Regions from separate parts of the Rhizobium anhuiense bv. trifolii genome, predicted to be linked through region 1. Evidence: riboswitches for the same ligand, from Rfam matches in the RefSeq annotation. Region 1 holds a riboswitch; the other holds the start of a gene.

Evidence for each region. A riboswitch is a leader RNA that binds a small molecule or an ion and turns the genes downstream of it on or off. The one in region 1 is predicted to bind FMN.
Region 2: it holds a riboswitch for FMN, as region 1 does, so the genes downstream of both, ribN (riboflavin transporter RibN) here and NE851_RS25205 (6,7-dimethyl-8-ribityllumazine synthase) in region 1, are expected to answer to the same signal.

The regions. Positions count from the first base shown of each region.
Region 1 is NZ_CP098803.1:3,323,423-3,338,098, reverse strand. Features, by position in the region: gene NE851_RS25225 (antibiotic biosynthesis monooxygenase family protein) at 1-5, opposite strand, end outside; gene NE851_RS25220 (MarR family winged helix-turn-helix transcriptional regulator) at 104-580, shown strand; gene NE851_RS25215 (cytochrome b) at 561-1,094, shown strand; gene NE851_RS25210 (VOC family protein) at 1,235-1,924, opposite strand; gene NE851_RS25205 (6,7-dimethyl-8-ribityllumazine synthase) at 2,229-2,663, opposite strand; FMN riboswitch at 2,742-2,885, opposite strand; gene NE851_RS25200 (SRPBCC family protein) at 3,145-3,591, shown strand; gene NE851_RS25195 (GCG_CRPN prefix-to-repeats domain-containing protein) at 3,777-4,085, shown strand; gene NE851_RS25190 (hypothetical protein) at 4,304-4,528, opposite strand; gene NE851_RS25185 (adenylate/guanylate cyclase domain-containing protein) at 4,745-5,863, shown strand; gene NE851_RS25180 (winged helix-turn-helix domain-containing protein) at 5,935-6,579, shown strand; gene NE851_RS25175 (MFS transporter) at 6,576-7,856, shown strand; gene NE851_RS25170 (LysR family transcriptional regulator) at 7,843-8,769, opposite strand; gene NE851_RS25165 (phytanoyl-CoA dioxygenase family protein) at 9,068-9,991, opposite strand; gene NE851_RS25160 (helix-turn-helix transcriptional regulator) at 10,089-10,916, shown strand; gene NE851_RS25155 (LLM class flavin-dependent oxidoreductase) at 10,920-11,942, opposite strand; gene NE851_RS25150 (class I SAM-dependent methyltransferase) at 12,387-13,169, shown strand; gene NE851_RS25145 (FecR domain-containing protein) at 13,491-14,360, shown strand; gene NE851_RS25140 (EAL domain-containing protein) at 14,433-14,676, shown strand, end outside.
Region 2 is NZ_CP098803.1:1,942,439-1,957,114, reverse strand. Features, by position in the region: gene NE851_RS18260 (aldo/keto reductase) at 1-291, shown strand, start outside; gene NE851_RS18255 (esterase-like activity of phytase family protein) at 473-2,671, opposite strand; gene ribN (riboflavin transporter RibN) at 2,767-3,675, opposite strand; FMN riboswitch at 3,761-3,914, opposite strand; gene hupB (DNA-binding protein HupB) at 4,064-4,339, opposite strand; gene lon (endopeptidase La) at 4,546-6,963, opposite strand; gene clpX (ATP-dependent Clp protease ATP-binding subunit ClpX) at 7,368-8,645, opposite strand; gene clpP (ATP-dependent Clp endopeptidase proteolytic subunit ClpP) at 8,949-9,578, opposite strand; gene NE851_RS18225 (GGDEF domain-containing protein) at 9,970-11,223, shown strand; gene NE851_RS18220 (cytochrome P450) at 11,280-12,524, shown strand; gene NE851_RS18215 (bifunctional diguanylate cyclase/phosphodiesterase) at 12,545-14,674, opposite strand.

The sequences.
Region 1 (14,676 bases):
GACATGGTCGGCTCCATCTGAATTGATTACATGATGTCAATCTGGTGATAAGGATACATATTTCCTTTGACACCATAATGTCAATATAGGTACATGGTGACAAATGCAAAGACCTCAGCGAAGCCCGGCTGGAACAGCCTTGACCGACCTCATTCTGGATCTCTTCCGGCTCAACAACCGGATGATCAACGCGGGCGACAAGCTCGTCGAGGGGCTCGGTCTGACGAGCGCCCGATGGCATGTCCTCGGCACTGTGGCCACGGCAGATCGGCCGCAGCCAGTCGCGTGGCTGGCGCGCGACATGGGGGCCAACCGCCAGAACGTCCAGCGCATCGTCAACGATCTGGACAAGGAAGGGCTTCTGGCGTTCCAGCCCAATCCGCATCACCGGCGGGCACAGCTCGTCGTGCTGACGGACAAGGGAAAACAGGCATATGAAACCGCCATGCACCTGCAGGCGCCGTGGGTCGATATGCTCTCCGAAGGGCTTCAGGTCGAGGATCTCAAAACCACGCACGCCGTCATGAAGGCGCTGCGCAGCAAACTGGAAGGAAATGGAGATGTTGAAGAGCAGGCCTGATCGCTATGGCGCAATAGCGATCTCGATCCACTGGCTGAGCGCGGTTCTGATCCTGGCGCTGCTCGGCTCCGGCTTCCGGGCCGCCAACGCCGTGGACGCGGCGACCAAGGCTGGGCTGCTGCGCTTCCACATTCCGGTGGCGGTCATCGTCCTGCTTCTCACGGCTCTTCGCCTTGTCTGGTGGTGGCGTTTCGATCGCAAGCCTGCGCCGGTTAAGGCATCGCCTCGCTGGCAGGCGCGCCTCGCGCGCTTTGTCCACGTCGCCTTTTACGTCTTCATTCTCGGCATGGTCGCCAGCGGCATCGGGATGATGATCCTCAGCGGTGCCGCCCCCGCCGTCTTCGGGACACCCGGCGCCATGCTGCCTGATTTCACTGCCTATCCGCCGCGTGGCCCGCATGGGTTAGGCGCCTTGCTGCTTGTCGGCCTGCTGGTCTTCCATGCCGGCGCTGCGCTCTTTCACCAACTCGTCCGCGGCGATCACCTGCTGCGGCGGATGTGGTATGGCGGCTGAGGTCGGCTGACGAGGCGGCGAGGGTGTCTGAACCGAGAGCCGCTACGAGGAAGGCAGACACGATAAAACGTCTCGGCGCGATGCGTGCCGAGACGCTTGTCAAACGATGTTGCCGTCTGCGATGACGCTGGAGCCCGTGCCTATAGCGGCAACTGCTTGCCGGCCTGTTCGCTGACCATGTATTCGGCGTACCAGTCCGGCCAGCCTTCGTCGTGCTTGCCGCCGTTTCGCTTCTCGTGTTCGCCGTGGGCGGTTGCCGCGCGGCGCAGTGCTGCCGCAAGCTCGGTGGAAGTCGTGAATTTCGTTTCGTCGGCGTCGATGCGTCCGGGCAGCCGCGTGGTGACTTCCTGGAACAGCCAGCCGTTGCCGTCCGGATCCTTGAACGAGGCGAAGGAGCGGTAGCTGCGATGTTCGGGATCGCGGCCGGCGATGCGCAGCCGCCCGAACAGATAGGGCTCGTCCCTGCCGGCATAGACGCCGGCAGCGTCATGAAACACGTCGCTGACCTCGACGCCGCGGGCGATCAGATCGCGACGGGCAGCCTCGATATCGGAGACGACCAGGTAGAGTCCCTGGGCGGAACCCGGGGCTGCGGCAGTGACATTCTTGCCGAAGATGATCGCGCAGCCGGAGCCGGGCGGGGTAAACTGGATCACACGGAAATCGGCGTCATTTGCAAAGTCGGCGTCGAGCCGCCAACCCAAGCCGTCGTAAAAACGTTTGGCGCGGTCGACATCGGAAACGGGGATGACGACCACCTCGAGCTTGGTGTCGACAGGCTGTGATTTTGGGGTTTGCATGGGGGTTTCGCTGCGCAGTGCATTGCTCATCTTCAGCTCCATGGGGTTTGGGATGCGTTAAGAATGGCGATACATGTCAGCGGTCAGTGGACCACAGCGCGGTCGGGCCGTCGAATCAATTATTCTGTCGGATTTGGCCGGTATTGGCGGATTCCGCTGCGACACAAGGCCTGTTGCTCCGATCCGCGGACGTGTCGTTCCCCACCCTTGGGCGTGTCGTTTCCGACCCGCGGGGTGGCAAGGTCAGTCGATCCAGTGAGGCGGCGGGTTAGTTCCCGCCGTCTTCGCTCTTGTGTTGCGGCTCATCGAGCCGCGTTCGGGAAGATGGATCCTACTACGCGGCGAGAGCGGCGCGGGTTTTGCCGATCGTCAGGGCTGCCTTTGCTGCCTCGCGCCCTTTTTCGATGAAGTGCGCACGGTAGATCTGCTTGTGGTGTTCGGTTTCCTGATACTGATGCGGCGTCAGCGAAACCGACAGCACCGGCACGCCGGTATCCATGCCGGCGCGCATCAGCCCATCGACGACGGCCTGCGCGACGAATTCGTGGCGGTAAATGCCGCCGTCGACGACGAAGGCGGCGGCAATGACGGCGCCATAACGCCCGGTTGCGGCGAGATCGCGCGACAGCAGCGGCATCTCGAATGCGCCGGGAACATCGAACACATCGACCTGCTCGGGCGGAACGAGCTGATAGAAGCCATCAAGGGCGCGGTCGACGATGTCGGCGTGCCAGCTCGCTTTGACGAAGGCGTAGCGGGTGGGTGTCATGGTAATCTCCTTTGGCGAACAGACACATCACCCAAGGCGATCACGAACGTTCCCGACAGCCGCAAGGGCGGCAGGAACGCACGTTCTCTTTCATCCGGACTATGACCGTCGGCTCAGGCATCTCACCTGATCTGCTGACCCTTCCTTAAGAAGGCGCTCGCGGGCTCGCAATCGAAACTGCATACCGCCGGTAGGGACTTTCACCCCGCCCTGAGAACGGCGGCGACAATAGGGGGAAGGCGGCGGGCTGGCAATAGGTCGGAAATGCTTTCGTGATCGATGAATCTGTCGATGCGGATCAAGGCTCGCAAAGTGGCGGTTTCGTTTCTCCGTCGATGGCGAACAGCCGATGCCTCTTGCTGAGGATGGGCTTGCCCCTACATGCTCGGGTGAGGACATCCACGTCGGAACAACATAACGGAACAGGATACGCCGTCTTCGCCCGAGGCGGGGCAGGCGACAGCCACCATGGGAGGGAGTGATGCCAGAATCTTTCGTCGTTCACCGCGAGGCGCATATCGCGGCGCCGCCGGCTGCGGTGTTTGCGCTGATGACCGATCCGGAGAAGATCCTGCGCTGGATGGGAACGGAAGCGCAGGTAGAGCCGCAACCGGGCGGGCTCTATCTCGTCAATGTCACCGGCGCCCGCTTTGCGCGCGGCTCGTTTCGCGAGGTGGTGCCGGTTCATCGCCTTGCCTACAGTTTCGGCTGGGACGGCAGCGAAGTGGTACCGCCGGGATCGAGCCTGGTCGAGATCGACCTGATCGAGCAGGGCGGCGGAACGCTGCTGCGGCTCACCCATAGCGGCCTGCCCAGCGCCGATCAATGCGCCGGCCATGCGGAAGGCTGGGCCCATTATCTCGGGCGGCTGACCGAGGTCGCCGCCGGGCGTGATCCGGGTCCCGATCCTTTTTACGGCAGGACATGAACGGTTTTGCGCCGGCAGCAGGGTGCCCGGAAGCGTTTGCCGCAGCGGGGAATACTGCCGGCCGGCGCTGCGATCGGCTGTCCGAAAGCGCTTCTTTTGCTCCCGCAAACATGAACGCGCAGTTCATCTCCAGTTCAATTTGGCGCTCCTAAAGTGATTGCGGCTGGATTGAAATGGAGTTCTCGATGAAGGCACTTTCTATCGCGGCTGCCTTGCTTGCCGGCAGCCTCTCGATCGGTACAGCTGAGGCGATGCCGATTGGAACAATCAATGTGCAGAGCAATGTGACGAAGGTCGACTATGCCTGCGGTCGCGGCTGGCACCTGACCCGCTGGGGCGAATGCCGGCGAAACTGGCGCCGCCCGCCGCCAGTCGCTTTCTACGGTGGTCCGCCCCGCTGGGGCTGGGAGCGGCGTCACCGGGATTGGGATGGCCCGCGCTGGCGCCATGAGAGGCGCTGGGATCGCGACCGTCGTTGGCGGGATGATGACTAAACGTCTCGCTTAAAGCGCGTCGCGTCAAACCGGAGTCATGCGACGCGCTTTAAGTCTTTGATTTATGCATGTGGTTGTCCCAAAACCGCTGCACGCTTTTGGGCGACATGCATGAGATCGAGATGGACGAAGGCCGGAGCGATTTTCGCCCGGCCTTTTCTGATGAAACGGCTTCGCCGACGCTGACAGGCAGCGTTCTCTGGATTTGTCCGATATGGTCAAATACTGCTGACGAGCCAGTACTTGCCGTCGATCAGTTCTTCAAGCTCAACAGGATCCTTGACGCCGAATTCGAACCATTCGACGAGTTCCTTCGCCTTGCGGCTGCTCTCCTCCGCCGTCAGCTCGACCTGATATCTTTCGCACCATCGCCGGAGGATCGACGTCAGCAGCGTCATGTCATCCCCATCCAGCGGATCTTTCGGCCAGAATATCGTGCCCATCGTACCCCTCAATCACACGATGACGAACGATCCTATAATGGAATCAAAGTCGCGCAAGTTTAAAGTGTTTATTTTTTGTTTTCCACCGCGCTGGACGGTTTTCGACAGGCGATGCGGACGCCTTTTACAGGCGTCGGACTGGTCGCTGAAAAACGTCTCCGCGATCACCCCGGCGATATCCTTGCGGACGTCCACGTCGGCATGCGATGTTGAGCGATGGATCTGCCGTCTCCCCTTGCCTGGCTGGTTGACGAGGCCGGGGCCTCGCCTGGTCCCGAACGGTTTCTGGCCGAGCTCGGGCGACGGTTGCTGGCCGATGGCCTGCCGCTTTCCGGCGGGGCGCTGACGCTTTCGGTGCCGCATCCGATCATCGCGCGGCGCACCTGGCTGTGGCGGGCCGAGACCGGCGCCGTCATCGAGGCATTGGCCTTCGCCGCGGCCCCGCAAAGTGAGGCCGGGCGCGAGTGGCTCGCCGGGTTGGGGCCGGTATGGGAGGCAAGGATCGGGCCGCCGCGGGACAAACAGGCATCGGACAGCCCGCTACTCGGCTGGGCAGGGATTGCCGACGGGGCAGGGGGCGGTGCATTCGCTCCGGCCGAAGCCAGCCTGCTCTGCGAGGTCGCGCGTTTTGCCGCAGCGCCGCTCGCCGCTTTGGCGGCGCGGGAGGCGCGGGCCGCGCTGCTCGAAGCCTATCTCGGCCGGCGCAGTGCCGCCCGGGTGCAGGCCGGCGCGCTTGCCCGCGGCACCGGCGAGACCATCCGCGCGGCGCTTCTCTGCGCCGATCTGCGCGACTTCACCGCGCTCTCCGAGGTAACCGAACCTCACGTGATGATATCAGCGCTGGATGCCTGGTTCGACCGCGTCGCCGGCGCAGTGCATGCCTTCGGCGGTGAGGTGCTGAAGTTCATCGGCGACGGCGTGCTGGCGATCTTTCCGGTCACTGTTGCGTCGGGCGAAGGCGATGCAGCCCAAGGGGATCGCGAAGCCTGCGAGGCCGCCCTTCGCGCGGTCGCCGCCAGCCGGGCGGGCATGGCCCATCTCGACCAACTGCGGCAGGCGCAGGGGCTGGCGCCGCTGCCCTTCGGCGCGGCGCTGCATTTCGGCGAGATCCTGTGGGGCAATATCGGCGCGGCCGACCGGCTGGACTTCACCGCCATCGGCCCCGCCGTCAATCTGGTCAGTCGATTGGAGGGGCTGTGCAAGCCGCTCGGCCGAAGCGTGCTGATCTCGGGTGCCGTGGCAGCGAATACGACGACCGCGCTGATGCCGCTGGGAGAGCATACCTTGCGGGGCATTGCCGACCCTTGTGCGGTGTTCACGCTGCCGACGGATTGAGCCACGCGCAAGGCATCTATTATTGCAAAGAAAGCTTTGCAAAGATGTCTTTGCAATAGTAGGCTTCGCGCATGAAAAAACCGCGCCCACAGCCTGTTCAATCCGTCACCGCACCGCGCACCGTCAGTCGCGTCGTGCCGGATCCGACCGCCTTGAAGGCGCTGGCGCATCCGGTTCGGCTGCGCATGCTCGGCATGCTGCGGATCGACGGGCCTGCCACGGCGACACAGCTTGCAGCGCGGCTTGGGCTGAACAGCGGCGCGACCAGCTATCACCTGCGCCAGCTCGCCCAATACGGCTTCATCGAGGAAGCGCCGCATGCTTCGCGGCGCGACCGCTGGTGGCGCGCCAGCCACGAACTCACCTCGGTGCCGGCAAGCGAGGCCGAGGGCGAAGCGCTTGACCTCGACCTCGCCTTCAACCAGGCGGTACTCTCCCTGCAGGTCGGCCAGATGCAGCAGGCGCTGGAGGAGTATGCCGAACTGCCGGCGGAATGGCGCAAGGCGAGCGCTGCCAACGACGTCATCATCCCGATGACGGCGGAACAGGCCGAGGTCCTGACCAGGCAGCTGACCGACATCATCCTCGAAGCAATGCGGGTGGCTCCGCCTTTGGGCGAGGCGACCGCTCCGGGCATGGTGCCTTTCTCGATCATGCTACACGCCTTTCCCTATCCGGGCCGGCTCCCGCATAGCGAGGAGGATGGCGGGTCATGAGAAGGGGTGGGCCTTTCCTGGCGCTTGCCGCCGCCGAGACGCTTTCGCTTTCCGGCACACGGCTGTCGACCATCGCCATTCCCTGGTTGGTGCTGGTCGCTACGGGCAACCCGGTTCTAACGGGGCTGACGGCGATGATGGAAATGCTGCCCTATGTCGCCGCCAAGGCGCTCAGTGGGCCGCTGATCGACCGCGTCGGCACGAAGCGCATCGCTGTCGTCTGCGACGCCGCCTCGGTGGCCGTGGTGATGCTGGTGCCGCTGCTCGACCGGCTCGGGCTGCTTGGTATGCAGGTACTGCTACCGATCGTTTTTGCCATGGGTGTGCTACGCGGTCCGTCCGATGCCGCCAAGCAGGCGATGGTGCCTGATATCGCCGAATTGGCGGCCGTGCCGCTTGAGCGGGTGACCGGTGTCGTTGGCGCCATCGAGCGGCTGGCCTCCACGGTAGGTGCGGCCGGCGCCGGTGCGTTGATCAGCCTGATCGGCCCGGGCCAGGCGCTGGTCGTCAATGCCGTCACCTTCGCCGCCGCCGCGCTGATTGTGGGGGTAGGCATCCCCGGGCTGAAAAGTATGCCCAGGCTGCAACGCATGCCAAGGCTGCAATGCATGCCCGCGCCGCGAGGCACGCCCGAGACTCGGCCGGGCGGAATGTCCTCCTATCTCGGCGATCTCAGGGAAGGCTGGTGCTTTCTGCGCGGCGATGCGGTGCTCGTCAGCATCGTCATCATGGTGGCGACCACCAATCTGCTGGACCAGGCCTATGGGGCGGTGCTGCTGCCCGTCTGGACGCAGAGTTCGGGCCATGGCCCGGAATTGCTGGGGGCGATGTTTGCGGCCTTCACCGGCGCTTCGATCGCCGGCGCGGCGATTGCCGCTGCGATCGGCGAGCGGATGCCGCGCCTGATGGTCTATACGGTGGCCTTCCTGCTGACCGGATTTCCGCGTTTTCTCGTTCTTGCGCTGGACGCGCCGCTCCCCATCATCTTCCTCACCCTGGCAATCGCTGGATTTGCCTCGGGCTTCCTCAATCCGATCCTGTCGGCGGTGATCTTCGAGCGCATCCCCAAGCCGCTGATCGGCCGCGTCACCGCAATGAACGCCGCCCTTTGCTTTGCCCTCATCCCGTTCGGCGGCCTCTTCGGCGGCGCCCTGATCAGCATGATCGGCCTTGCCGCAGCGCTCTCGCTCACCGGGTTCGCCTATCTCGCCGCAACCCTCTTTCCTCTGGCGCTGAAAAGTTTCCGCGGCTTCGACAAGGCTGTCACCGAGAGCTAGCGTCATGGTCGCGTACCTGGCCCCCAAGCTCCTCGACCATCAGATCGATGAAGCGGCTGACACGCGGTTCCAGCAGGCGTTTGTCGGGATAGAGGGCGACGATTTTTGCGTCGTCGGTTTCGAGGTCGGGCAGGATCTGCCGGAGGCGACCGGCGGTAAGATCGTCGGCGACGAGAAAATCGGGAAGCAGCGCGATGCCAAGCCCCGCGAGCGCGGCGTCGCGGATCGCCTCTCCGCTGTCGAGCCTCAGGCGACTGCGGCCCTGCGCCTTGACCCAGGAGCCGCCTTCGCCGCGAAAGCGCCAGCCCTGCCTTTGATGGCGGCTGGCGAAGATCAGGCAATCGTGGGCCGCAAGGTCGTCGATATTGCGCGGTTCCCCGCGCTCAGTCAGGTAGGACGGCGACGCGCAGAGCCGCGCCTTATAGGTGGCGATCACGCGCGAGACCAGGCGGGTATCCGACGCCGTCGCGTCGATCCGGATCGCCAGATCGGAGCCTTCTTCGACGATGTCGGCCGGGCGATCGGTGAAGCTCACTTCGACCTGGATGTCGGGCCAGGCCCGAAGATATTTTTCAAGCAGGGGCAGCACGACGAGCCGCCCCAAGGCATCGGGAACGGTGAGCCTGAGAACACCTTGCGGCGTGCCGCTCTGCCCCGCCACGCTCGCCTCCGCCTCGTCGACCGATGCGAGGATCTGCAGCCCGCGCTGGTAAAACATCCGGCCTTCATCGGTCAGGCCCAGCGTTCTCGTCGTACGGTTGAGCAGGCGCGCGCCAAGCCGGTCTTCGAGGCGGATGACGGCCTTTCCTGCCGCCGAACGGGATAGGCCCATGGCCTGGCCGCCGGCGATAAAGCTTCCGGCATCGACGACTGCCATGAAGATCAGGATATCGTTCAGGTTCGTACGCGGCATCAGGTCACTCGAGCGGTTCGGCTACAGCATAGCTCGGTCAGTCATGCGACAGATTCAAGGTTCGCAGCATCAACGTCCGACGCGGCAGTAAGGTCCGGGCGCTTCGCTTCTGTGTCGACGTCCGTTCGTCAATCAACCTGCCATAGCGGCCATCACACCGGATTGCCGGTCAACAACGGCCGCCGCGACCACGCTGACGGGCGTTTTTGGCCTCGCCTTTCCGCAGCAGCGCCGTCGCCTATACCGGATGATACGCCGGCAGAGCCGGGGCTGTGCCCAATGAGGCCGTCGAACCGCGCTACAGCATGTCGCCGAGACTCCAATGGTTGTTCCATCGGACGTCGATCTCGTCGTCGACATTCTGATATCTTATGTCGGTGGAGAGGCGCAGCCGTCGGCTGCAGTCCTGGTTGGTGGTCGAGGCATGGATCATGTAGGGCGAGTGGAGCATCACATCACCGGCCTCATAATCGGCGGCGAGCCAGCGAGTATCGAAGCGCTCCGCCATATCAGGGAGATCCTTCGAGACCCAGCCGCCTTCGGCCATGTGGCGGTTATAGGCGCTGATCCGCTCTTCCGGAGAAAGATCACCGCTTGCGGCCCGGAACTCGGCCTCCATCTTGATGCCCAGCGCGTGCGAGCCTTCGAGGTAGACCAGGCCACCCATCTCGGCGGGGATGTCGCCGATCGGAATCCAGGCCGTCACCAGGCGTCTGGTGCCGCCGCGGAGATAGACGAGATCATAGTGAGCCGGTGTGGCCGTTGGCGATCCCGGCTGAACGAAACGCATGATCTTGCGCTTGTGCAGATAAGAGATGCCCTGCAGGAAATCGTCCATGAAACGGGCAAGCGGCGGCTGCGCGCAGAAGCCTTCATAGGCGGCAGAGCGGACCAGCGACATCAGGCGCCGGTCCGCCAGGCTCCTGTCGAAGCCGGCGGCAGACGCGATGCCCAGCGAAAAATCGCTGCCGGGCTCGACCAGCCCGGTTTCGGCAAGCCGTTCGAAGACCCAGCGGCGAAAATCGAGGACATCGGTCCGCGGCAGAAGGCGTTTCAGCCAGACATAACCATCGTCCTGGTAGCGGCGGCGGATGGCGTCGACGCCGATGGCGGGATCGGTCGGCGCGAGCCAGCCCGTCCGCTCCGCAGGCAAGGTCTTGCCGTGGGCGGCAAGGGGAAATTCCGGCTTTCGGGCTTGCATCGTTTCGGCGGTAATTGACATTTCAGCCTTCCATCGCTTGAGTTGGCTCGCCATTCGTTAGCTGATCTGTTGGGACAACCGACATAGAGGAAAATCATAGCTGGACTTTTCGCTCACCATGAAAGACGTCGAGGCCATCTATCGGTCACCGCTCGGCGCGGCCGGCGGACTTGCGGTCACCGGCAGTGGCCGGCAGCATGCCCATCATGCGGTGAGGGATCGGAAACTGCCGAGTTTCGCCATCGTGCTGGTGGAGCGCGGGCAGGGCTGGCTGGAAACCTCCGCCAGCGGCCGCTTGAGCTTGGCGGGGCCGGCCCTCTTCTGGCTGTTTCCCAACCGCGCCCATTCCTATGGCCCCGATGAAGCAGGCTGGGACGAGCGCTGGGCGCTTTTCGAAGGGTCCTTCACGCGGGACTTCGTGCGGCTGAGGCTCATCGCCGAGCGGCACCCGGTCGTCGCTTTGCATCATCTCGATGACGTCGCGCGGCTCTTCGCCAAGCTTCATACCGATCTGCTTGACGATACCAACCTCGGACAGGCGTCGGCGGCATTGATGCTGCATCGCATCGTCATCTCAGCCGCCAGACAGGCGGCAAGTGTCGCGGGCGATCGACGACAGGAAAGGCCCGACATGGCCGCAATCGTGGAAACGCTGCGGCAGCGAGCGATGCAGCCGTTGGATCTCGCTGCCTTCGCCGCCGAGCACGGCATCTCGCCGGCCACCCTGCGCCGGCGGTTCACGCTCGAGACGGGGCTGCCTCCCAAGGCGTTTCAGCTTCGGGCGCGCATAGATCACGCCAAACAGCTACTGGCAACTACCGACGAGAAGATCGAAACGGTTGCTGCCATGATCGGCCTGGATGACCCGTTTTATTTTTCGCGTGTCTTTCACGAACGCGAGGGCTGCAGTCCTCGTGAATTCCGCACGAGATACAGGCGGGTTTGAACGTCAGCGCCAGCCGAGCGCCGGGGCAACATGGGTGAGGATCGCTTCGATGACATGGGTGTTGTAGGCGACGCCGAGCTGGTTGGGGACGGTCAGCAGCAGCGTGTCGGCTTCGGCGATTGCCTCGTCCTCGGCGAGCTGCTTGATCAGGGCGTCAGGCTCGGCAGCATAGCTGCGGCCGAAGATCGCCCGGGTCTTCTCGTCGATGAAGCCGATCTTGTCACCCTCGTCGTTGCCGTAGCCGAAATAGGCGCGGTCGCGGTCATCGACCAGCGCGAAGATGCTGCGGCTGACCGAGACGCGCGGCTGGCGTGTGTGGCCGGCTTCTTTCCAGGCCGCGCGATAGGCGCGGATCTGGTCGGCCTGCTGGACGTGGAACGGCTCTCCCGTTTCGTCGTCCTTCAGCGTCGAGCTCTGCAGGTTCATGCCGAGCTTGGCTGCCCAGACGGCAGTGGCGTTGGAACTCGCGCCCCACCAGATGCGTTCGCGCAGGCCCTCGGAATGCGGCTCGAGGCGCAGCTGGCCGGGCGGGTTCGGAAACATCGGCCGCGGATTCGGTTTGGCAAAACCTTCGCCGCGCAGCACTTCGAGGAAGACTTCGGCATGGTGCCGGGCCATGTCGGCCTCGCTCTGGCCTTCCGGCGGGGCATAGCCGAAATGGCGCCAGCCATCGATCACCTGCTCGGGCGAACCGCGGCTGATGCCGAGCTGCAGACGGCCGCCGGCAATGAGGTCGGCCGCACCGGCATCTTCGGCCATATAGAGCGGGTTCTCGTAGCGCATGTCGATGACGGCGGTGCCAATCTCGATCCGGTTGGTTCTGGCGCCGACGGCCGATAGCAGCGGGAAGGGCGCGGCCAGCTGGCGGGCGAAATGATGCACGCGAAAATACGCCCCGTCCGCCCCGAGCTCTTCGGCCGCTACGGCAAGATCGATCGACTGCAGCAGCGCGTCGCCTGCCGAGCGCGTCTGCGATTGGGGCGAGGGCGTCCAGTGCCCGAACGAGAGGAAACCGATCTTCTTCATGCCGCGCCTTTTCCGTTGCATCTCATGGTGGATGGGTCATGGCATAGTTTCGGGCCGGAAGACAATCGGAAGCGGGGGGATGTGGCGTATCACTTATCCGGCATTTGACGCGCTATCTTCCGCTATCTCTACAGAGTGTCGCGTGCCCTTTCCTCCGTCATTCCTGCGCTCGTCACAGGAATCCAGCCACGGCGCGTCTGCGCCGTGAATGACTCTCATCCAAGCAAGAAAGTCTCTCGCGCCCAGGGACCTGGGCGCGCTGGATTCCTGTGACAAGCACAGGAATGACGGAGGATGGGGTGATGTGCGCACCTTGATCAGATGTGTCTGCGCCAAGCAGAAACTCACCCGGTTGACCACTAGGGTGGATCACTACCTAGCGCTAAATCCTCGACATAAACATGTGCTACACACCACTCACCGTGGGGAGAGCCTGGAGTTTTGATGGATCAGCACAGAAGCTCCTCCTTTTCGGAAACCGACGTTGTCGCAAATTATCGGTATCGTCCACCTTACCCCGATGCCGTCTTTCGAAAGCTTCTGGCAATCGCCCCGCGGACAGGGCATCTCCTGGATATCGGCTGCGGGCCGGGAAAAATCTCCCGCCCGCTGACAGGTTCGTTTGCGACCATCACGGCCGTCGATCCTTCCGAGAATATGATCGCTCTCGGCCGGTCGCTGCCGGGTGGCAACGCGCAGAATATCCGCTGGATAGAAAGTTTTGCCGAGGACTTTCCGGTCAAAGGTGGTCCTTTCGATTTGACGGTCGCAGCGGCAAGCATCCACTGGATGGATCATAGCAGGTTGTTTCCGCATCTTTTGGCAAATGCCGCGCCAGGCCATGTCATGGCCGTGATTTCCGGAGACGACCCGTTCGAGCCTCCGTGGCAATCGGACTGGCATTCTTTCCTGGGGAAGTGGGTCCCAGAGGTTACGGGTCAGCCTTTCGATCACGACAAAAGGTCCGAGGGCGTGCGAAGCTACCAGAACTATCTCAATCTCTATGGCAGCGAACGCTTCGTATCGGAGCATCCCTTTCAGCAGAGCGTCGCGGATTTCGTCTCCTGCCAGCATTCGCGGGATACTTTCGCGCCGTCTAAACTTGGCGACCGCATCGCAAGCTTTGACGCCGAACTCTCCGACCTGCTGCGCTTCTATTCGGATGATGATCAGTTGAGTTTCGTTGTCGCTACCAGAATTGTCTGGGGTGAAATTAAGCCGATCTGAGAAGAGACTTTGCTCGGTTTGAGCGGGGTGGCTTGTTTGCTATGCAGTGTCGGCCTGCGTCCTATCATTCGAGACCATGGTGACGTAAAATCACCCACATTGTCTCTGGAAAAAATACGCCGCCCACCCGCACTTCGCCGGCGAAGGTCGGGAATCGCCGGATTCGCGAGAGTTTTTCTGGAATCATTCAAATGAAATTAAGGAGATAGTGGTTTTATCGGTTGGTATTTGGGAGATTATATGTTTCGCGCTTTTTCGTTTTTTCTGGTGCTTTTCTTTTCTTCGATAGTGTCCGCGAATGCCGCTGAGGGTGACTGGCAAGTGGCCAAGGCCAGCCAGCAGGTGAATTTCACCGTCGACAAGCGGAACTGGGTAGCGGTTCGAGCGGGAGACATCATCCCCAACACCGCCTGGATCGCGACCGGGCCGAGGGGACGCGTTCAGCTGGTGCGCGGCGTCGAAAGCATTTCGTTTCAACCCAACACCGTCGCCGGCATCTTCACCTCGAGCTTTGGCGAGAGGAAGACGGAGGTCGTCGAGCAGGCGGGTGTGCTCGATCTGGAGATCGAGAAACGCAGCAAGCCGCATACAACAGTCCAGACGCCTTTCCTGGCGGCCGTTGTGAAGGGGACGAATTTCCGCGTTTCCGTCTCGAAATCCGCGGCTGAGGTTACGGTCAACCGCGGCCTGGTGCAGGTGACCTCGTTTGCGAGCGGTCAAAGGGCGAATGTCGGGCCGGGGCAGGGCGCATCCGTCGACGGTGTGAAAGGGATGACGGTTTCGGGCGACGTTTCGACGCCTGTGGTGACCGCGGTCGCCCCGTCGGTGGCGCGAGTGCCTGCCGTCGGCGCGACGACCCTCAACGGGCAGGCGGAGACAGAGAGTTCGAAGGCATCCGGCGCATCTTCATCCGTTTCCAATAGCGTCGGCTCCGGCGACCGAGATAGCGCTTCCCACTCCTTCGGCAATGAAGGCCGCAATGGCAATCGCTACGGCGCCGATAATGGCTCCAGCAATGGCAATGAGAATGCAGCCGGCAACGATGACGGCCAAGGAAACGCTGTCGGGAATGACAGCGACAACGGCGACAACAATGGAATCGGGAGCGGCAAGGATAAGGACAAGAAAGATAAGAAAGACAAAAGCGACAAAAAGGACAAGAACAAAGGCAAGGGAAACGATGACGACTGAAGTTTCCCCGTCGGCCGGTGTGAGAGGTTTCCATCGTTGATGAAGGGCGGTCGTGGCTTTCGGCTGTCGCGCTTGCGCCCAGTCAGGCTGTTATTCATCCTGATGATGATCGGCCTGCCGCTCTCGGGGCAAATCCTGCCCTTTGTGAATTATCTCGACAATGCCCTGGTGAGCTGGCGCTTCAGCGCGGCGCCACGGGCGGCGTCCGGAAATATTGTCTATGTCGCGATCGATAAGCGCAGCCTCGATGCGGTCGGCACCTGGCCGTGGCCCCGCAGCCTCTATGCCGAGCTCATTGACAAGCTGATTGCGGTAG
Region 2 (14,676 bases), 1.4 Mb from region 1:
GCCTTCGATGTCGGCGAGACCTTTGCCGGCGTGCCCTTCGAGGTCGGCCTGCAGGCAGTGGAAGAGGTGCGCAAGCTGGTGCCCGCAGGCGCCACCATGGCCGCCTTCGCCCTCCGCTGGATCCTGATGGCTGAAGCCGTCACCGTCGTCATCCCCGGCGCCCGCAATGCCGAGCAGGCCAAGGCCAACGCAGCCGCCGCCGACCTTGCACCGCTTTCGGCCGACGTCATGGCCGCAACCCGCGAAATCTACGAGCGGCTGATCGCGCCGCATGTGCATCAGCGCTGGTAGAGTCGGAGTGCTGATTCTTTGCTGGGGAGGCCAGATGGCCCCTCATCCGGCTTCCGCCACCTTCTCCCCACTCGCGGGGTGAAGGGACCATGCCGCAACGCCTCCGTTCCCCGTACACCTCTCGCAGGGCACGTCCCCTCTCCCCGTTTTACGGCGAGAGGGCTAGGGCGAGGGGCAGCTTTCAGTTTGTCGCATTCAGCTCGACCGGGAAGAACAGTGTCTCGCCGGAGGAGTCGCTGACGCCGTCATTGTCGGTGACCGCGTAGGGTTTGCCCGAGGCGTCGAAGGTGAAGCCTTCGAGCTTGTCGAGCACATAGCCGTTGGTCGCGGTCTTGAGTTCACCGAGGAAGTCGTGTGCTTCGGTCTTCTTGACGACCGGCAGTGCACCGCCAAGCTTGGCGGGCTTCAGCTCCGATATCGCGACCTTGTAGAGCTTCTTCAGCCTGGCGGCATCGCCGACCAGGTTGTCGCGCTCGATGATGTAGACGCTGTCGCCCTGGGCCGAGATTTCCGACAGGCCGACCCAGCCGCTTTCCGTCTTGTCGAGCGGATAGCGCACGGCGCCCCATTCCTTCCTCTTCGGATTGTAGGAGACGAGCTTGACGAAGCCCTTCTCGTCGTCACCCCACTCGCGCTGCACCGCCATCCAGAGTGTCGTATCGTCACCGGTGCCGACAATGGTCACGCCTTCGAAGCCGTAGCGGATTTCGTTGGCGGCAAGCTCCTTCGGCAGGGCGATCTCGGCCTTGATGTCGCCCTTGGCATTGACGTTATAGAGGGCGTGCGGAACGAGACGTTCACTGTAGCCTTCCGAGGCGAGCCAGAAGGAGCCGTCGGCGGCAGCCGCGATGCCTTCGATGTCGAGCTTCTGGGCCGGAGCGCCGTCACGCCTGACGACAAGGGCCTCGGTGATGACGGCCGGCTTCTTGCTGGCATCGATCGTGTAGATCGTCGGCTGCGAGCCGAGAACGCTGTCGCTGACGGCATAGAGCATGCCCGGCTTGCCCGGAACGGCAGCAAGACCCGAAAGAGCTGCAAAGCCGATCGGATTGCCGTCCTTGTCGGCGGAGACGATCTGCGGATAGGCCTTTTCGCCTTCCGAGCGCTCATAGATCATCACATGCGAGCGCGCACCGCCGTCCTTGCCGAGGTCGAGTTCGTTGGCGGTTGCAAGCAGATTGCGCGCAGGAATGGCGATCGCGCCTTCCGGCGAAATGCCGGACGGCAGCAACTGGACGAGTTCGGGATCGGCGCCGGTATCCTTATAGACGCCGACGACCGAGGCGCGTTCGGCGAGCAGGAAGAAATATTGCTCGTCGCCGAATTTGGCGGCTTCGAGACCTTCGGGCTCGACGCCCTTCGATCCCGACCGGCTTTCCGGATAGTGGCCGATATGGGCGACAGCGCGTTCGAAGGATGCGCCCGATTCGTAGAGAATCTTGCCCGTCTTGTCGAAGATGGTGAAACCACGCGAGCCGCCCTGGTAGTCGCCTTCATTGGCGACGAGGAGGCGGTTGTCGTCGAGCCACTTCACGGCGTCGGGCTCGCGCAGCACGCCCTTGGATTCGCCTGAAAATTTCAGGGCGCCGTCACGCTTGGTGTCGATGCCGGTCAGATCGACGCTGCCGGCGGAGAAATGCGTCTTCACCGCGGCCGTATTGGCGTCGATGATGACAATCTCGTTGTTTTCCTGCAGCGTCAGCGCAATCTCGTTCAACCCGTTGAAGGCGACGAATTCCGGCTCCGGATCCTCCGGGGCGACGCCGGCAAGGCCGGTCAGCGCCACATGCTTGATGGTGCCGCAATCGACGGTGCCGTTCCTGACCTGGAAGACGACGAGGTCGCCGGCCGGCATCTGCGGGATCTTGCCGTCATTGACCTCTTCGTCACGCTCGTTTTCGATGGCGATGGCGCCGAGCGTCTTGTCCTTGTTGAGGGCGATCGAATCCGGCTGGCCGCCGAGATCGCAAGTGCTCTCGATCTTCCTGGTCGCGACATCGACGATCGCGAGACGCCCCGAGGGCTTTGCCTTGCTTTCGGAGGTGTTGACGGCGACGAGCGCCTTGCCGGCGCTCGAGGTAACCGAGGTCGGCTCACCGTCCATCATGACAGCGCCGCCGGCTTTCGGAGCCTTGGCGTCGGTGATGTCGATGAAGCCGATCGCGCCGAGCGGGCTGTCGCTATAGATCAGCGTGTTGCCGTCGTCGGTCGCAGTGATGATTTCGGCGGAGCTGACCGACAGCTTGTCCTTGTCATCAGGCAGGTTCTGGGCGACCGGGAAGGAAGCGATGCGGTTGAAAACTGGTTCGGCCGCGGCCGGAAAGGCGACGGATGCGAGAAGCACGGCAGCAAGCGCTGCCTTGCGCGATGAAATGGTCATGAAATCCCCCATGTGTCGAATATTCGAAACATGAGTTTTCTGCGGGAGCGGCATGACAGAGGCATGACAGAGGCGGCATTTTTCGCCGGATCACCTCAGGCGGGTTTGCGCTCCCTGCGCATCTCGTTTCGCATGATGAAAAGCGACGCGGAGAGGATCAGAGCCGCTCCCAGCCAGAGATAACCCGCCGGCGCATAACCGAAGAACAGCCAACCGGCCAGCACGTTCAACGGCAGCTTCAGATCGTCGAAAGGCTGGACATAGGCGGCATCGGCCGCGGCATAGGCAAGTGTGAGGAAATACTGGGCTGCCGCGGTCAAAAGCCCCGCCAGCAGGAACAGGGCAAGCGTTGCACCGGTCGGCACGGCAAAGCCCGCCGCAAGCGCCAGCCCGCCATTGATCGGCGTCAGCAGCACGAGCAGCCAGACGGTGATCGTCTCCGGTCGTTCGATGCCCGTCAGGCTCTTGGTGATCAGCGACGAGGCGCCCCACAGCAGCGCCGAGAGCACGGGCAGGAGAGCCGCCCAGCCAAAACCGTCCGACCAGGGCTGCAGAATGATCATCGCTCCGGTGAAACCGGCCGCGGTCGCCGCCCAGCGGGCCGGGCCGACGCGCTCGCCAAGGAAAAGCCGGGCGCCCAGAATGATGAAGAAGGGCGAGGTCATCACCAGTGCGATCGCCTGCCAGATCGGCACCGAAGCAAGGCCGGCGACCCAGGCCTCGACGCCGAGCGCGGCAAGTGCCACGCGCGCCAGGTGACGCCAGGGATAGCGCGTGCGCATCGTCGCAAGGCCGAGCCTGCGAAGGAAGGGCAGCGAAAACAGGAAGGCGAAGCCATATTGCCAGAAGGCGGCCGAGGCCGAGGGGAAGGCAAGCGTCATCGTCAGCCATTGGGTGACGACGTTGAGAAGCGAAAAAGCAATGCCGGCAAGGACCATCCAGAGGGCGCCGACAACGGCGCGAGACGGCTCTGCGGCTAGGGAAGTCTGATTCATGTCTTTCATCCGAAACCAGGGACCAACATAAATCAGGACGCATGAGCCACGACCAAGCGACACGGGGCAGATCCCTGCCCTTCGCACAGCCGACACTCATTCTCTTCCATCCGGACTTTAACCGTCGGCTCCGGAATCGCACCGGATCTGCTGACCCCTCCCCGCTTCGACGCGAGAGAAGGCGCTCGCGGGCTTGAGTCGAGACCCTTACCGCCGGTGGGGAGTTTCACCCCGCCCTGAGAACAGAAATGTCGTAAATTAAAGCCCGCGCGACAGCAAGGTCAGCCAAAGCAAAAAGGCAAGAGGGCCTGCCAAAAGCAAAAAGGGTCCGGCAAAGCCGAACCCCTCTCAAATCCTGCACAACCGGTCTCGTTTCCGGTTGGCGGATAATCTCAGATCAGCCGTTGACGGCGTCCTTCAGGCCCTTGCCGGGCGTGAATTTCGGCACGTTGCGAGCCGGAATGTCGACTTCAGCGCCCGTGGACGGGTTACGGCCCTTCGTTGCAGCGCGATGAGAAACGGTGAAGCTGCCGAAACCCGCGAGGCGGATGTCGCCCTTGTTCTTGAGTTCAGCCTGGACAACGTCGAAAACCGCGTCAACAGCGGAAGCCGCGTCAGACTTCGTCAGTCCTGCCTTTTCGGCTACTGCGGACACGAGTTCATTCTTGTTCATGTTTCCACCCCTTTCTAAATGGTATGAAACGACTCAAATGTAAGCTAGGCGCAGAATAGGTTTCATCAGGCCCGCCGGAAACCCAAAAGCCCTGCAAATCAAGGAAAAGCAAGCGTCTACATGACGTTTTCACAAAAAAGGCTGGCGTTTCCGCCAGCCTTTTTGTCTGTTTTGTCCCAATGGGGCATAAATGTGGCACAGGCCACTCAATGCGCTATGGTTGCGCCCGTCTCATCGAGGCCTTCGACCGTTGCGATGACGGGCGTTTCCACCGTGCCGTCCCATTCGATCGGCTCCGGCCGCCGGATCAGCGCATGCTTGATCACCTCGCCCATGCGGGATACCGGGATGATCTCCATGTTGTTCTTCACGTTATCCGGAATCTCCGCCAGGTCCTTGGCGTTTTCCTCCGGAATCAGCACCTTCTTGATGCCGCCGCGAAGCGCTGCGAGCAGCTTTTCCTTGAGACCGCCGATCGGCAGCACACGGCCGCGAAGGGTGATTTCACCGGTCATGGCCACATGCCTGCTCACCGGGATACCGGTCATGATCGAGACGATCGCGGTTGCCATGGCGACGCCGGCCGAGGGGCCGTCCTTCGGTGTCGCGCCTTCCGGCACGTGCACGTGGATGTCGCTCTTGTCGAAGCGCGGCGGCTCGATGCCGAAATCGACGGCGCGCGAGCGGACATAGGAGGCCGCTGCCGAGATCGATTCCTTCATGACGTCCTTCAGATTGCCGGTGACCGTCATGCGGCCCTTGCCCGGCATCATCACACCTTCGATGGTCAGCAGCTCGCCGCCGACCTCCGTCCAGGCAAGACCGGTCACGACGCCGACCTGATCCTCGCCCTCGGCTTCGCCATGGCGGAAGCGCGGGACGCCCAGATAGTCGGAGATGTTGGCGGCCGTCACGTGAACGGACTTCGTCTTGCCCTTGATGATCTCGGTGACCGCCTTGCGGGCGAGCTTCATCAATTCGCGTTCGAAGCTGCGGACACCGGCTTCGCGGGTGTACTGCTGGCTGATCGCCATGAGGGCGTCGTCGCTGACCGAGAATTCTTCCGGCTGCAACGCATGTTCCTTGATGGCCTTCGGCAGCAGGTGCCGCTTGGCGATCTCGCGCTTTTCATCCTCGGTGTAGCCGGCGATACGGATGATTTCCATGCGGTCCATCAGGGGTGCTGGAATGTTCAGCGTATTCGCCGTCGTGATGAACATCACGTCCGACAGGTCGTATTCGACTTCCAGGTAGTGGTCCATGAAGGTCGAGTTCTGCGCCGGATCGAGCACTTCGAGCAGAGCCGAGGACGGATCACCGCGGAAGTCCATGCCCATCTTGTCGATCTCGTCGAGCAGGAAGAGCGGGTTGGACTTCTTCGCCTTCTTCATCGACTGAATGACCTTGCCGGGCATCGAGCCGATATAGGTGCGGCGGTGACCGCGGATTTCGGCTTCGTCGCGAACGCCGCCGAGTGCCATGCGGACATACTCACGGCCGGTCGCCTTGGCGATCGACTGGGCGAGCGAGGTCTTGCCGACGCCCGGAGGGCCGACGAGGCACAGGATCGGGCCCTTGATCTTGGTGGCGCGGGCCTGCACGGCCAGATATTCGACGATGCGCTCCTTGACCTTGTCGAGACCGAAGTGATCGGCTTCGAGGATCTTCTCGGCATTGTTGAGATCGGCCTTGATCTTCGACTTCTTGCCCCACGGAATGCCGAGCAGCCAGTCCAGATAATTGCGCACGACGGTGGCTTCCGCCGACATCGGGCTCATCTGGCGCAGCTTCTTCAGTTCCGCATCGGCCTTTTCACGGGCTTCCTTGGACAGCTTGGTCTTGGAGATGCGCTCTTCCAGCTCGCTCATCTCGTCGCGGCCTTCCTCGCCGTCGCCGAGTTCCTTCTGGATCGCCTTCATCTGCTCGTTAAGATAATATTCGCGCTGGGTCTTCTCCATCTGGCGCTTGACGCGCGAGCGGATACGCTTTTCGACCTGCAGGACCGAGATCTCGCCTTCCATGAAGCCGAGAGCTTTTTCGAGGCGCTGTTTGACGCTGGTCGTCTCCAGCATCTCCTGCTTCTCGGTGATCTTGATCGACAGATGCGAGGCGACCGTATCGGCGAGCTTGGAATAGTCGTCGATCTGGCTGGCGGCGCCGACCACTTCGGGCGAAATCTTCTTGTTGAGCTTCACATAGCTCTCGAATTCGGAGACGACCGAACGCGACAAGGCTTCCAGTTCGACCGGATCGTCATGCGGCTCCTCGAGCACATGGCCGAGCGCCTCATAGAAATCCTCGCGGCTGGTATAGGTATCGATCTCGGCGCGGGCGCGGCCTTCGACCAGAACCTTGACGGTGCCGTCGGGCAGCTTCAGGAGCTGCAACACGTTCGCCACGGTGCCGACATTGTGGATCGCGGACGGATCCGGATCGTCGTCACTGGCGTTGATCTGCGTCACCAGCATGATCTGCTTGTCGGAACCCATGACCTCTTCGAGCGCACGGATCGACTTTTCCCGTCCGACGAACAGCGGCACGATCATATGCGGGAAAACCACGATGTCGCGCAGGGGCAGAACAGGGTAGGCAGTGCTGCTCGCTACAGACGTTTTCTTCGTCATTTTATGTCCTTTCCATCGTCCCGTTACCGGGCTCTCTGCACGGCCGCTTGGGACCGGCCGGCACTCTCACTTGTTGCTACAAGTGGAGGTTCTGACTACGCTTTTCAAGCCACGCTAACGCCCGCGTTCCCCGGATGTGACGGCTTTGTTACAACGGAACGCCAACACTATGAAGCGCGTGGCTGGACCGGCGCTTACCACTTCCGACCCGGCTAAAATACAAACGCCAACAATAGGCTTACGGAATCACCGCATCATTGCCAAGCACTCCCCTTTGCGCAACATCGGCAAAGGCAATTCCGGTTCCCACCGGCAAAATACTAACAGCGCCTCGCATGGTTTTTCAAATAGAAAGGGGCCTGCCGATGGCAAGCCCCCAAAATAATCATAGGAAAGCAGCAAGATCACGCCGAAGCGTTGGCCTTTTCTTCCTGACGATCGGCATAGATGTAAAGCGGACGGGCCGAACCGCGCACCACTTCCTCCGAGATGACGACCTCGCGCACGCCTTCCAGCGTCGGCAGTTCGAACATCGTGTCGAGCAGGATCTTCTCCATGATCGAGCGAAGGCCGCGGGCGCCGGTCTTGCGCACGATCGCCTTGCGGGCGATTTCGCGCAGGGCATCCTCGTGGAAGGTCAGTTCCACGTCTTCCATCTCGAACAGGCGCTGATACTGCTTGATCAGCGCGTTCTTCGGCTCGGACAGGATCTGGATCAGCGCATCTTCATCGAGATCCTCGAGCGTCGCCAGAACCGGCAGACGGCCGATGAACTCGGGGATGAGGCCAAACTTGACCAGGTCTTCCGGCTCCAGTTCGCGCAGGACTTCGCCGACGCGGCGGTCGTCCTGGGCCTTGACGGTGGCGCCGAAGCCGATCGAGGTCTTCTCGCCACGGGCGGAGATGATCTTGTCGAGGCCGGCGAAGGCGCCGCCGCAGATGAACAGGATGTTCGTCGTGTCGACCTGCAGGAATTCCTGCTGCGGGTGCTTGCGGCCGCCCTGCGGCGGTACGGAAGCGACCGTGCCTTCCATGATCTTCAGCAGCGCCTGCTGCACGCCCTCGCCCGAGACGTCACGGGTGATCGACGGGTTGTCGGACTTGCGCGAAATCTTGTCGACTTCGTCGATGTAGACGATGCCGCGCTGCGCACGCTCGACATTGTAGTCGGCAGACTGCAGGAGCTTCAGGATGATGTTTTCGACGTCCTCGCCGACATAACCGGCCTCGGTAAGCGTCGTCGCATCGGCCATGGTGAAGGGAACGTCGATGATCCGGGCGAGAGTCTGGGCAAGATAGGTCTTGCCGCAGCCCGTCGGGCCGACGAGCATGATGTTCGACTTCGCCAGCTCGACTTCGCCGTTCTTGGAGGCGTGCGCCAGGCGCTTGTAGTGGTTGTGCACGGCGACCGACAGGATCTTCTTCGCCTGCCGCTGGCCGATGACATATTCGTCGAGGACCTTGATGATGTCCTGGGGCGTCGGAACGCCGTCGCGGGACTTGACCATCGAGGACTTGTTCTCCTCGCGGATGATGTCCATGCACAATTCGACGCATTCATCGCAGATGAAGACGGTCGGTCCGGCAATCAGTTTCCGGACTTCGTGCTGGCTCTTTCCGCAGAACGAACAATAGAGAGTGTTCTTGGAGTCGCCGCCGTTGCTGCCGCTGACCTTGCTCATATCATTTTCCTTCCAGCACGCCGCATTTCAAGGCGAAATCGCGGTCCACTCTATCAGCTCCTGGCGGCACTCCGTTTCCGGAGCCTTTGCCGAGAAGGGCTTCAGGGGGTACGAACCGGTCCCAACCAATCATGTCCGGGTTCCGGCGGCAACGAATTCCCCTTCGAATGCCGAATGCTATGTCATAAAAATTCAACATAGCATTAATAGTTACTATTAGCGTCTTCGTCGCCGGATGAAAGCCCTTGTTCAATCACAAATGGGATAGAACTGTGGCGACAAAAACACCATCCCAATTAATTACTAGGCCTGTTCGCCTTCCATTTCGAGGCGCGACGTCAGAACCTTGTCGATGACGCCCCAGCCCTGGGCTTCGTCCGCATCCATGAAATGGTCACGATCGAGCGTCTTTTCAACTTCTTCATAGGTGCGGCCGGTGTGCTTGACATAGACCTCGTTCAGGCGGCGCTTCATCTTGAGGATGTCGCGGGCGTGGCGCTCGATGTCCGAAGCCTGGCCCTGGAAGCCGCCCGAGGGCTGATGCACCATGATGCGGGAATTCGGCGTGGCGAAGCGCATGTCCTTGTGGCCGGCGGCCAGCAGCAGCGAGCCCATGGACGCGGCCTGGCCGATGCAGAGCGTCGAAACCGCGGGCTTGATGAACTGCATCGTATCGTAAATCGCCATGCCTGCGGTGACGACGCCACCGGGCGAATTGATGTAGAGGGCGATTTCCTTCTTCGGGTTTTCGGCCTCGAGGAAGAGAAGCTGGGCGCAGACGAGCGTCGCCATGTGGTCTTCGACGGCGCCCGTCAGGAAGATGATGCGTTCCTTCAACAGGCGGGAATAGATGTCGTAGGAGCGTTCACCGCGGTTGGTCTGTTCCACGACCATCGGCACGAGGGCCATAGCGGTATCGACTGGGTTTCTCATGTGCGTCCTTTGTCAACGTCTCGCCGGCCGGCGCCGGGAATCAAAGAAAAATGTCTTATCCCTACATAGAGTGTCCCTGCCCTCCTCTTCAAGACACGCCTGAGGATAACGTTAAGAAGGCGGGGCCGGGCGGTTCCTGGTAGCCTCTTTCCCCCAAACGCCTGTTAACGGCGAGCCCTCGGCATTGTCTCCCCCGGTTTTTCTCCATGACAGGATGAAGGAAGGCTTACTTCATTCGACCGTGCTTATACACGTTTACCCAACGGAAAGCCTACCGGCAGATATCGGCCCAAAACCATGCCGCAGCGCAGCGACATTAAGGAAGTGGCGAGCTTCCTCGGCAAGGATGCAAGCCAACTGAAAAGGGCCGACAGACGAGGGGTTTGCTGCCGTGTTCAATATTGCTACAGGTCTCGCCATCTGGTGTTCCGAGGCCATGACGCTTGCTTTGGTGCTGTTCGTCGCCTGGCGCCACAACGTCAGGAACGAGGCCTATCTCTATTGGGGTCTCGGCTTCCTGCTGACCGGCATCGGCTTTGCGATGATTGCGTTGCGCAGCGAAATCCCCAGCGTGCTTTCCATCGAGGCGGGCAATGCCATTGCGCTGCTCGGCCAGAGTGCCTGGGTGGCGGGTTTTGTCGCACTCGACCGCAAGAGGATCGAATGGTGGGCGCTGCTGCCGCCGGTCATCTGGCTGGCCGGGGTTTTCCTGCCCTGGGTCAACAGCGATTATTCGAACCGCGTGGTGCTATACAATCTCGCTTCGGCGACAGGTGCGACGGCACTCGCCATGGCGGTCGCCGCCGGCGACATGCGCCGCGAGCGCACCCGCGTCAAACTGATGGGCGTCTTCGTCATCCAGGGCTGCCTGTGCTTCGGCTCGGCGCTGACGACGGCGCTGACGCTGCCGAGCGACATCGAGGCGACCAATCTCGGCGGCGTCTCCGCCATGGCCAGCGCCTTCCTGCTGACCATCGCCTTCGCGTTCACGTGCCGGCTGATCATGGAGCGCTCCGAACGGCACCTGCGTGCGCTGACCCTGACCGATTCGCTGACCGGCGTGCTCAACCGCCGCGGCCTGCTCGGCTATTTCGACGCCACCCAGGAAAAAGCCCATAACGAGCAGCGCCAGGTCGCGGTGATGCTCTTCGATCTCGACCATTTCAAGCGCGTCAACGATCGTTTCGGCCACCAATCCGGCGATGCCGTGCTCACCGCGTTTGCCCGCATGGCCCGCCAGTATATTCCGAACAGCATCTTCGGCCGCATGGGCGGCGAGGAATTCGCAGCCTTCGCCGCGGTTACGGACCAGACGGAAGCCGAGGCGATCGCCGAAGCGATCCGCACCGAATTCTGCCGCCTGCCCGTCAGCACCGGCGAAGCGATCGTCCCGGTCACGGTCAGCATCGGCATCGCGCTCGCCTCCTCGATCGAAGCCAATATCGACAAGCTGATCTCGGCTGCCGACCGGGCGCTCTATGCCGCCAAGGCCGCCGGCCGCAACTGCACGGTCACCTTCGGCGAAGCGGAGGCCGCAGCCCCTGCACCGGCCACACCGAGCAGCACCGCCGGCGAACTCGTGCCGACGGTCGACGATCAGGTCGAGGCCCTGCGGCGCATGGGCACGCTGTCGCGGGCCGGCTAGCCCGCTTCTTCACCCGCATCTTTCCGAGGCCCGGCAAATCCGCTAAGCCTCGGGACATGATGATACCGTCCTTTCTCTCGATCGATCCGGCCCGCCGCCATGTCTCGCTGGACGGCCGCAACCCGGCCTTCTACGGCAATCCGAATGCCGCCTATGCGGCACTTCACGCCCATTGCCCGACCTTCTACTGGAGCGAGCAGAAGCAGTGGTTCTTCACAGGCTACGACCATGTGAACGCACTGCTGCGCGATCGCCGCTTCGGCCGGCAGATCCTGCATATTGCCAGTCGCGAGGAGCTCGGCCTTGCCGAGCCGATGCCGCATCTTGCCAGTTTCGATCTCTCGGAACGGTATTCTCTGCTCGAAATCGAGCCGCCCGAGCACACGCGGCTGCGCACGCTGGTCAACCGCGCCTTCGTCTCCCGCCATGTCGAGAAGATGAAGCCGGAGCTTGCCGAACTCGCCAACCGGCTGATCGACGGCTTTGCAGAAAAGGGCGAGGTCGAGCTGCTCTCGGCCTTTGCCGACATCATCCCGGTGACGATGATCGCCCGGATGATCGGCATTCCCGAGGAGATGGGGCCGCAGCTGCTTGCCTGGTCGCACGCCTATGTCCGCATGTACATGTTCGGCCGCACGCGCGAGCAGGAAGACGAGGCCGAACGGGCGGCCAAGGAATTTTCCGACTACGTCAAGACGGTGATCGCAGAACGCCGCGCCGAACCGCGCGACGACCTGCTCACCCACATGATCCATACCGAGCACAAGGGCCAATATCTGACAGAGGAGGAGCTCGTCTCGACGACGATCGTGCTGCTCAATGCCGGGCATGAGGCGACCGTGCACCAGATCGGCAATTCCGTGCGCATCATCCTCGACAGCGGCTGCGATCCCTCGGAACTCTTCCGGGACGAAGCGACGACGGAACGCACGGTCGAGGAAACCTTGCGCATCGGCGCGCCGGTGCACATCTTCCAGCGCTGGGCGCTGGAGCCTGCCGAAATCGACGGCGTCTCCTTCAAGCGCGGCGACAAGGTGAGCCTCATCCTCGCCGCCGCCAATCTCGACCCGGCGAAATTCAGCGATCCCCTCACCTTCCGGCCGGATCGCAACGAGGCGGCGAACCTCTCCTTCGGCGCCGGTATCCATTTCTGCATCGGCGCGCCGCTGGCCCGGCTGGAGCTCAATGTCGTGCTGCCGATCCTGTTCGAACGGCTTCCCGGTCTCAAACTGTCAAAGACGCCGGTGGTCAAGGACGTCTACCATTTCCACGGGCTGGACCGCCTGGATCTGCAATGGTGATCACAGCCGCGCCTGGAAAGTCATGCGGCTGACTCTTCTTCCAGCTTGCTGGATATGTCGTGTGCCGACATAGGTCTTCCAAGCAGATATCCCTGCAGCTGATCGCAGCCGGCGTCGCGCAAGATTGCCGCCTGGCGGGTATTCTCGATCCCTTCGGCGGTCACCGGAATCTGCAGGGCGGTCGCCAGGGAAATGGTCGCCCGAAGAACATCGGCGCCATTTGCGCCTTCGTCGAGAGCCGACACGAGCGAGCGGTCGATCTTCATGCGATCAAACCCGAACTGCCGCAATGCGCCAATGCTGGCGTAGCCGCAGCCGAAGTCATCGAGCGCAAACTTGATGCCGACGCGCTTCAGCTGATCTATCGATCGTCGCGCCTGGTCCGGATTTGTCATCAGGACACCTTCGGTGATCTCCAGCGTCAGCCGGCTTGGATTGAAATCGAGTTCCTGCAGCACCGAGATCACTTCGGCGGCAAATTCCGGATTGCAGAGCTGGATCGGCGAAACATTCACCGACAATGCCAGATCGGGCCAGTTCTTGGCATGCTCGATCGATGTTCTGAGCATATGAACGCCAAGCGCATCGATGAGGCCGCATCTCTCGGCAAGCGGGATGAAAATCTCCGGACTGATGTTGCCCGTCGCCGTTCGCCAGCGTGCCAACGCCTCAAGACCAGTGACAGCGCCTGTTGTGGCGGAGACGAGAGGCTGGAAAACGGCTTCGATCGCGCCACTGCTGATGGCGTGCTTCAACAGGCCTTCCAGCTCGGCGACGCGTTGGCGTTCCTGGTCCAGTTCAGGATCGTATTCGATCGCCTGCCCCCTGCCATTTGTCTTGGCGCGATAGAGGGCCATATCCGCTCTGCGGAGCAGCTCCAAAGGCGGAATGTCTCCGTTGAGCGCAGCCGCTCCGATGCTTGCGCCGACTTCGATCGTTCGTCCGTCGATTTTGAAGGGCTCGGTAAACAGCGCCAGAATGGTCTTTTCCATGTCTTCGCACGTGGCGGATCCGACGTGCACCAATGCAAATTCGTCGCCCCCCAGCCGGGCCGCGGCAACGACTTCGGGGTGGCAGGCGGTCAGCGCGTTCGAGACCAGCCGAATCAAATCGTCCCCCACCGCATGCCCCCAGGCATCGTTGACGGCCTTGAAGCCATCAAGGTCGACCAGATAGAGCCGGAGTGGCGTAGAGCCCACATCCTCGAGGTCTTCCAGCAGGCTGAGAAGCCCATGCCTGTTCAACAGGCCGCTCAGGCTATCATGGCCCGCCTCGAAAAGTGCTGCTTGCGCCAACTGGCGCAGGCGTCGCGCCTCGGACGCGCCAACCAACAGAACGCCGATCAGGAACAGCGCAAGGATGGCGATAGCGGCCGCGACGTAAGGAGCAACCTGATGAAACACGGTGCTTCCGGGCGCCTTGCTCGGCCAGACGAGATAGCCGATGACGGCCCCCTTCATGTCGGTGATCGGCGCGTTCAGGAACGCCGGCTTGGGCGTCGTCTCGAGGTGCAGGCCTTCGAGTTCATGTTCGTTCGAGAGCGTGTCGAGAACCTCAGGCGTGATGTCCTTGTAGAAGCTCAACGTGCTGAGCTTCGGAAGCTCGCCGCTCGCCTCGAACGGCTGGATTGCCTGCGAGGCGATCAGCGCGACGCCGCTCTCGGTCTTGATGAAATTGACCACCGGCGCCCGCCCAGGATCAGCGGCCGCATTGATCTGCTGATCAAAGGTTTCGCCAAAAAACGCGCTCGGCTGGAAGGGCTTGCCTTTGGCATAGGCCGAGACAACCGAAGACCGGTCGGGGCCGATGACGATCGCGCCGTCATAGAGCGCGTAATCCTCGCTGGTTTTTCCCCAATTCTCATAGGCCCAATCGGCGGCGGTCGGCGATGAGGTCGCACGATAGGCATCGTCCCATACGGCATTGTCAGTCGTTGTCGAACCCAGGCGAGCCACAAAAGCGCCGATTGCGGCGCGGGCAGCGCGATTGGCCCTGGCATCGTCGATCTCGTTTGCCGACCGGGTCATCTTGACGACGACATGAGCCATAAGGCCGGTCAGGACGAGAGCGACGACGAGGAAGCAGACGGTTGTCGCAATGATGGAAGACGTCTGAGTCCGAACGTGCCTACCTGCAAGATTCGACGACATGC